2 regions of the Sphingomonas sp. Leaf30 genome follow, and region 2 is predicted to be linked to the other one. Evidence: predicted binding sites of a transcription regulator. Region 2 holds the regulator's gene; the other holds the start of a gene.
The links. Region 2 encodes LexA, which represses DNA repair genes until DNA is damaged. Its sites were predicted from a motif close to GTTCCNCNCTTGTTCT; they were not measured.
Positions count from the first base shown of each region.

Region 1: ASE89_RS15860 (LexA family protein) is a predicted target of LexA. The motif match lies at 2,073-2,088, and genes of this name have one in related genera.

Region 1 is NZ_LMKZ01000018.1:469,582-474,005, reverse strand. It holds gene ASE89_RS20575 (hypothetical protein) at 1-32, shown strand, start outside; gene ASE89_RS15865 (Y-family DNA polymerase) at 340-1,608, opposite strand; gene ASE89_RS15860 (LexA family protein) at 1,605-2,030, opposite strand; gene ASE89_RS19995 (DUF2188 domain-containing protein) at 2,507-2,758, opposite strand; gene ASE89_RS20875 (S8 family peptidase) at 2,787-4,148, opposite strand.
Region 2 is NZ_LMKZ01000001.1:1,263,524-1,267,947, reverse strand. It holds gene ASE89_RS05880 (molybdopterin molybdotransferase MoeA) at 161-1,345, shown strand; gene lexA (transcriptional repressor LexA) at 1,414-2,139, shown strand; gene ASE89_RS05870 (ComEC/Rec2 family competence protein) at 2,642-4,424, opposite strand, start outside.

The DNA of each region.
Region 1 (4,424 bases), on a different contig from region 2:
CATTGGTCGGCTATACGCTCGAAGAGCGTTAACTTTAGGTCAGACCCATGGCCAGCCTATATAAAGGGCGACTGACGCTGCTACCTGCACTCGCTTAATCCACGTTGGCTGGAAACGTTGGGATCTACCGATGCGAAATGGCGCTGTGTCTAAAGCCCCCTTTCGGTTGCGGTCTTGCTGCGACGCCGACCCTGAAGCAGAAGGTCCGCCTCCGTTCCAGACGGGCGGTGTAGAGTGCGGCCCTCCGACCAAGTAAACGTCCAGTTATCTCGATTGCCGTCTGAAACCGGCCAAGCCGCCTGTTGCTCTGATCTCGGTCATCCGCGCGCGCCCACGCAATCACGCTCGAACTTTTGGAACCTCACGGATGTCGGTCGTCCAAGCGGGCGACTTCATTTCCGATCGCATTTTCCACTCTCGCTTGAAACCTTGCGACGCCGTCGTAGCGGAGAATTTTCCAAAGCGGGTGTTGATTTCGTCCAGAGCGCCCATCAGCCGGTCGCGCTTGTCCGTGTCGCCCTCGAACAATGTTTGGGGGCGCATATCCGCCGCGATCAGATCGTCGAGCAGGATGCCGGCTTTGGTGTACGCATAGCCGTCGCGCCAGGCGGCCGACGCGCCGCGCTTCGCCGCGGCGATGAGCTCAAGGCTGTCGCTGGTCATCGGGTGCAGCGCCACGGTGCGCGAGCCGGCATATTGCGGCCGGTCGGGCTTGTGCCTGTTGGTATGGAAGAACGCGGTCAGCCGCCCCGCAACCAGTCCATGCGACCGGAGCTTCTCACCCGCCCGCATCGCATATTGTGTGAGCGCGCCGAACAGCGTGTGGAAGTCGCTCACAGGCGTGCCGAACGAGCGCGTGACCGCCATGCCCTTGCGCTGCGGGGCGATGGTCTCGACCGCATCGGACGGGACGCCGCGCAGCTCGCCGACCAGGCGCTCCAGCACGACCGTGCCGACCGCGCGCGCCTGCTTCATCGGCATGTCGCGCAGCGCGCCGGCATTGCCGATGCCGAGCGCCAGCAGCTTTCGGGCTGTCGCGCCGCCAACACCCCAGACGTCCTCGACCGGAAACCGGTCCATCACCCATCTGCGAACCGCATCGTCGCGCAGATCGGCGACGCCGTCGAACATCGGGTTCTTCTTGGCCGCGGCGTTGCCGAGCTTCGCCAGCGTCTTGGTGTCCCCGATGCCGACGCAGGTGGGGATCGTCGTCCACTGGCGCACCTGGGCACGCATCGCGTTCACGTGCGCGACCAGGTCCCGGTTCTCGAAGCCGGTCAGGTCAAGGAACGTCTCGTCGATCGAGTAGATCTCGAAGTCCCGCGCAAAGGCATCGCACGCCGCGACGACCCGGCGCTGCATGTCGCCGTACAGGGTGTAGTTGGACGACAGCACGCGGATCCCGTGCGCACGGATCTTGTCGCGCAGCAGGTGGACGGGCTCACCCATCTTGATGCCAAGCGCCTTGGCCTCCGCCGAGCGGGCGACGGCGCACCCGTCATTGTTCGACAGCACGATCACGGGCACGCCGATGAGGCTACTGTCGAACGCGCGCTCGCACGAGACATAGTAGTTGTTGCAGTCGATGAGCGCGATCGGCCCGCTCACCGGACTTGGCGCGCGACGCCGACGACAACGCCCCAGATCTCGACATTCTCGTCGACGAGCGTGTGCGGGTAGCCCTCGGCCTCTGGGACGAGCCAGTGCCGGCCGTCCATGTGCCGCAGGCGCTTCAGCGTGCGGTCGCCATGGACCAGAGCAACGACGATCGCGCCGGCGCGCGGCGTCCTGGATCGGTCGACGACGATCAGGTCGCCGTCGTTGATCCCGGCGCCCAGCATGGAGTGGCCGTCGACGCGCATGATGTAGCTCGCGGCCGGGTGTTGGACGAGCCAGGCGCCGAGGTCGATCGGCTCCTCCATGTCATCCTGTGCCGGCGACGGAAAGCCAGCCGGCGTCCGCGACAGGAAGAACGGCACCTCGAGCGGTATCAGGTCGAACGGGACATCGTGGAGGTGGAGATGGTGCATGATGGTTCCAGCGACTCTTTGGACCGCCATGTAGCGTGAGTCAGAACAGAAAGGGAACACATGATTTCAACGACGTGCGGCTATCCTGCCCCGCGGCCAAGGTCGCGACCCCATAATACGCGCTGATCCCCCCGCCTCGCCCGCGGTCTTTTCGTGTCGCAAAAGGTGCGCTCAAAACTGAAGCGATAGCGGGCCTAGATCCAAGGCGGACTCGCTAACAAAGAGGGGGCTGCAACGGTGCGGTTCGGTGCGGTTCAGCGCGGGCGTAGACGAACTCTGGATCCTGCAGACAGCGCAAGAACCCCCGCCTCGCCCGCGAACTTTTTAGGCGTCTTTCGATGCGTCTTGGGAACGTGATGCTGCGAGGTGGAGATGCATGATCTCGACAGCCATTTTGCCGGACCGTTGATGATGCAGATTGATGCGGCTGTCAGCCATGCCCCATTTCTCGCGACGCTCTTAAGCTCAAGAACGCATCATCCAGGCGAACCTTTAGGATCCTTCCCACGCGGGTAAGTGCGCTCTTCCTGGTACCGCCCATCCGTTTTTTGGATTTTGACTGAGCCGCCGGCTTTTCCAAGAGCGTCGCTCAATACACCCCCTTGAGTCGCCTCTTTCTTTGTCTCAAATCTCGCCTTCGCACGGCCTCCCGCATCGGGTTTAAGCGCCCAGTCATTCTTTTTATTATCATGGATCAAAGTATACTTTTTAAGGTCTTTGTCGGACACGATCACTTCTCCTCGATAACTATCACAATCATCCCAGAATATCATCAACGCTGATGTCGATATCGATCGTGGCCACTTCGACAAAAGCGCCCAGCGCACTTCTTATCTCACCAAAGATTGCATCGTTCCCATCTTTGGTCGCCAGAGTAAGAACGAAACAGACGTCCATTTCCGGCGCCTCTGCATTGGTTTCGAACCCATAGAGATACAAGTCACGCGTGAAACACCGAGCATAAACACGCATCGAGTTTCCAGTGTATTGTTTCGCATGCCACTTTTTGGAATGATGGCGAACGGGACTCCACTTATGATCGAACGATCGAGCCTGTTCCTCAGTCATGCGGCCAGTTTCAATTGAGCCGAGAAGATTCTCGAATTTATCACCACGCTCTACCTGCAAAGCGGTTTCCAACCGCGAACTAAAATAGTTTGGCCCTGCAATTTCGGAGGTAAGCGGATGCGGGTTTAAAATGGCGGTTAGCTTACCAGAGCCACTTAGCTTTCCTGCTCGAACCAAAGATGGGGGAATTGGGAGTTCCCAGTAATATGCGGCTCCCGGCTTCAATTTTGCTCGCCATTGCAGCGTCACGCTGCCGGTTTGAGCCTCCCATGGCATTACCAATGTCGGAGAACCAAACCCTCGACCTGGATCGAACGCACCTTCCGCTGAGCTATGCAGTATCAGGGCTTTTACGAGGTCTGGTGATGGATCCCGAAGACGCTCCATCGTATGCGCCGCCAACGGCGAGGTAAGTGCGGCCGAATAACTAGAACCGCTAGTCGTGAGTCCCCCGATGACGCGGACATGGGAAAAATTCGAAACCTCGGGTTTAAGCATACCAGAGGGGCCTGGTCCGGGGAGACTGATGGGGCAATCGTTCGTCGCGTTGCCATCACTATCATGAAGGCGGCCGCCAGCCGTGATAGCAGCCTCGCAATCAGCAGGCGGCTGCAGCAGATCTCCAGGCCGATTTCCAGTCGAAATCACAGGGAGCACGTTATGCTTTCTAGCTAACCGCGCTAATTGATGCCCCAGATAGCTAACCTTCTCGGGATCACACCCGCCCGGCTCATTTAAGGAAAGGTTCCAAACCCGAGTAGATGGGTAAGCGCCCATGACGGCATCTAGATAATTAATAAAGCTTTCTGGATCTACTAAAGCACCAGATCCGCGGCGCGATATAGCCTGCACCACACCAACCTGACAGTAAAGCGCCGGCAGACTCAGACCGTTGTTCCAATCATGGCCCTGCACAATTAAAGACGATATCCGGTTTCCATGAACATGATCTGCATAGCCGTCCGCGACTAACGCCGGCGCGCGCCACGCCTCTGCAGATCTATACGACCCGGCCGTTAGCCCTCCATCGACCACGCCAACGACCGGCATCGTACGAATCTCTCCTGGGATAGGCCGGTCTGGCTCTGCCCCGGCCCCTGGGGATGTCGTCTCAATTGGCCGCACGGGTTCAAGTCGAAAAACTGCTCCAGAGGCCACTAGCTCCGAAAGCGCGGGCAACGTTGGGACCACTACTGTGGTGCTTGCCCTCCGAGTTAGTCGGTATGATCGAAGTGCCGCACTTAAGCGATCGGTGGCCTCTGTGGCGCGGAGCGCCCTTGTCAGCCCCACCGGAGTGCTCGTTAAATCAATCCCGAGTTGTTGAGT
Region 2 (4,424 bases):
GCAGGGCATGTCGTCCCATCTCACCGCAACGTCTGCCGTACCTCGTACGTTGATCGCGTAACCGACCGGCGTCCTGCCGGTCGCGGCGTTGCCCGCTTTCCGCCCCGCGGCATTCGTGCGAGCAGCGCAGACCTTCATCGCCCCGCTGAACGGAGCCCGCATGCGCCCTCTCGTCCCCGTCGCCGAAGCCCAGTCCCGCCTCTTCGCCATGGCATCGCGCGTGCCGGCCGAAACCGTGCCGCTGCGATCGGCGATGGGTCGCTGGGCGGCGGAGGACATTCTCGCCCGCCGCACCCAGCCTGCGACCGACCTCTCGGCGATGGACGGCTACGCGATCCGCTACGCAGATCTGCCCGGGCCGTGGACGGTCATCGGCGAGAGCGCGGCCGGCCGCCCCTTCACCGGTTCAGTCGGCGCGGGACAGGCGACGCGCATCTTCACCGGCGCGGCGATGCCGGCGGGCGCCGACACGGTGCTCGTCCAGGAGGAAGCCGCACGCGACGGCGACCGGCTGATGCTCGACGGCGAAGGCCCCGCCTTTGAAGGCCGCAACACGCGCCGCAAGGGGCTCGACTTCGCGACCGGCACGCGGCTGATCGCGGCCGGCGACCGGCTGACGCCCGCCCGCATCGCAGTCGCTGCGACCGGCGGGCACGGCGCCTTGTCGGTCGGCCGCCGGCTGCGCGTCGCGGTCGCCGCGACGGGCGACGAGCTCGTCCCTCCCGGCTCGACCAGCGATCCCGTCCCGCTGCCGGAATCGAACGGCATCATGCTCGCCGCGATGCTCGCCGACCTGCCCGTCGACATTATCGATCTCGGAATCCTCCCCGACCGGCTCGACACGCTGCGTGACGCCTTTGCCGGGGTCGATGCCGATCTGCTTGTGACCACCGGGGGCGCGTCGGTCGGTGATCACGACCTCGTCCGCCCCGCGATCGAGGGAGCGGGCGGCGGCATCGACTTCTGGCGGATCGCGCTGCGCCCGGGCAAGCCGATGATGGCGGGCACGCTTGGCCGGACGATGCTGCTCGGCCTGCCGGGCAATCCCGTCTCCGCCTTCGTCACCGCCATCCTCTTCGTCCGCCCCGTGGTCGCGCACATGCTCGGCGCGCGCGATCCCCTGCCGCAGACGACGCACGCGCTGCTCGGCGAGGATCTTCCGCCCAACCAGTCGCGGACCGACTATATGCGCGCCGAACTGCGCGACGGCCGCGCCTATGCCTCGACCATCCAGGACAGCTCGATGCTGCTGACGCTCGCTCGCTCGTCCTGCCTGATCGTCCGCGACGGCGACGCGCCGGCGGCAAGGGCGGGCGACTCGGCGGAAATCCTCGTCATCGCGTGACGTCACCGCTTGACGAAGCTGCAAGTGTTCCATAGAAGTTCCTCGTCTGTTCCGGACGGAGAACCGTTATGCTCACGCGCAAGCAGCACGAGCTTGTCTGCTTCATCAATGACCGCCTCGCCGAGACGGGCGTGTCGCCCTCGTTCGAGGAGATGAAGGACGCGCTCGACCTGAAATCGAAATCGGGCGTGCACCGTCTGATCAGCGCGCTTGAGGAGCGCAACTTCATCCGGCGCCTGCCCAACCGGGCGCGCGCGCTCGAAGTGCTGAGGATGCCCGAGCGTCCCGAGGCTGCAATCGCACAGACTGCGGTGAAGTCGGGGCCGAAGGCGGCGGCATCGGCCGACACAGTATCTGCGCCGGACACGGTCAGCGCCACGCCCGCGTCGCCCGCCCGCATCGCGGCGAACGACGTCGTCGAGATCCCGCTGCACGGCCGGATCGCCGCCGGCGTCCCGATCGAAGCCTTTGAAGGCAGTTCGATGCTTGCTGTCCCGGCCGCTTTGCTTGGCACTGGCGAGCATTATGCGCTGGAGGTTTCGGGGGACTCGATGGTCGAAGCCGGCATCCTCGATGGCGATTACGCGCTGATCCGCCGCACCGAGATCGCACGCGACGGCGAAATCGTCGTCGCGCTGATCGAGGACAGCGAAGCGACGCTGAAATATTTTCGCCGCGAGGGCGCAATGGTTCGGCTCGACCCGGCCAACCGCGCCTATGACCCCCAGCGTTATGCGCCTGCTCAGGTCCGGGTTCAGGGCAAGCTGTCGGGTATCCTGCGCCGCTACGACTGACGAATGCCGGGGAGCGCTGGCGGTCATCACCGCCGCGCAACCGGCTGGCGTGGCGTTCGGTGAACGTCAAATGTCGGCACCGCCTCGATCTACGCCCCGTAAACAGAGCCGCAAGGTTGGCGCGCTTGGCACCCCTTGTTTGGCATGAGCCGGGGCAACCTGACATCACCTTCGCCCCCGTCCCGAGACTCCGGACAAAAGCAACGGTGGAGAAAAGCGGCACGCGCATTAAACCAGCAGGCCCAGTCCCACCTCCTCCGTCATCCTGACGAAAGTCAGGATCTAGAGCCCGGCACGCCACCCTCCATGACTTTGGGCTCTAACCGCAGACCAGATGAAGGTCGGCTCGGCAAACGTCTCAGCAGAAATGCGGACCGACGGAAATGTCGATCCGACGCGCTTACCAGCGGCCCCAAGCATCAACGTCCGGTTTTTGAATCGCGCGAGCGCCAGTCGGGGCCCCAGCCGCGCAGGATCGCAACCCGACATACCTATTCGCAGCCTATCGCTCCGACCACCCCCGGCCCAGCGACCGTAACCGAACCAGCGCCACACCCCCGGCCACTCCGCGCTGATCGCCCGCCGCCCCAAACCGTCGCGTTGACCGCGCCAGCGTCGGTGGATCGCGCCACGGGTGCCGGTCCCCCGGATTGAGCACCGTCACCATCCGCCCCGTGGTCAGCGTCAACGCGATCCCCCCGGTCCGCTCAAGCACCGATCGATCGAGCTTCAGCCATCGCGGCGTACAACCACGCGGCAGCCCGCGCTCGCTGATGACGATGTCCGCGCGCCGGCAGGCGGCAACCATCTCCGCGATCGGCACCCGGTAAACGCTCCGCGTTGCCAGCACACGCCACGCCCGCCCCCGCGCGACGACATCGGTCAGGCACAGGTCGCGGCTGCACCGCGCGTCGGGCTGATCCGCGAGCAGCAGCGGCTCACCATCGACCCCGCCATTCTCCGCCAGTGTATCGCGGACATAATCCCCCGCCCGATCGCGAAGCAGCGCGAGCCCGGCGGCGGTCCGGACCGCGACATGGCGACCATCGCCCGTGACCAGTATATCGGGTGACGGCGTCGTCAGCGCCCAGATCGCGCCAATCGCCAAGGGCAGCATTCCGATCCGTCGCCACCGCGTCCGCCACAGCGCGATCCACACCCCGCCAACGACCATCAGCGCAAACGCCCCGTCGGGCACCGCCGGCAGCGCGCGGACCGCGCCCGGTGCATGCGCCACGCCGCGCGCGAGCCACAGCAGCGCGTCGAGCGCATGCTGGACCAGCCACCAGGCGGGCGCGCCAATCCCGATCGTGTCGAGCAGCAGCGCCAGCGCCTCGAACGGCATCACGACAAACGTGGTCAGCGGGATCGCGACGATATTGGCGACCGCGCCGTACAGCCCGGCCTTGTGGAAATGATAAACCGCGATCGGCATCAGCGCCGCCTCGACAACGAGCCCGGTCAGCAGCAGCGACGCGGCGCCGCGCAACAGGCGTCTGCTGCGGCCCTCGTCATGCGGCGTGAACGTGGCACGGACGACGGGATGCTCGTGCAGCGCGATGATCGCGGTGATCGCGGCGAACGACAATTGGAAGCTCGGCCCGGCGAGCGATTCGGGCAGCGCGAGCATCACCGCGATCGCTCCCGTCGCGACGAGCCGCAACGTCATCGCCTCGCGCCCCATCGCCAGCGCGACGAGCACCAGCAACGCGGCGACGCAGGAGCGGATCGTCGGCACCTGGCTGCCCGTCAGCACGGTGTAGCCGATCGCCGCTGCGGCACCGGCAAGCGCGGCGATCAGTGGCAGTCGCGTGTGCAGCGCGAGCCATGGGCTGAGCGCCAGCAGCCGCATCACGATCAGCATCGTCGCGGCGACCGCCGCGGTGATGTGGAGGCCGCTTACCGAAAGGAGATGCGCCAGCCCGGCGCGGCGCATCGCCTCCGCATCCGCGTCGCTGATCGCGCCGACGTCGCCGGTCGCCAGCGCCGCCGCGATCCCGCCCGCGCTCCCGTCAAGCTGCGCGACGATATGCCGCGACAGCGCCACCCGGACTCCAGCGCCGCCGCGGCCCGGCTCTGCTACCACCACAGGCGAAAAGCCCCGCCCCGTCGCGCCGATCGCGCCGAACCAAGCGACGCGCGCAAAGTCATAGGCGCCGGGCACCGCCGGCAAGGGCGGCGGCATGAGTCGCGCGCGAAGCTTTATGGTCGCGCCGATCGCGAGCGTCGCCGGCGCATCCGCCTCTGCCAGGTTGATGCGGACGCGGCCGGGCAACGCAACCGGC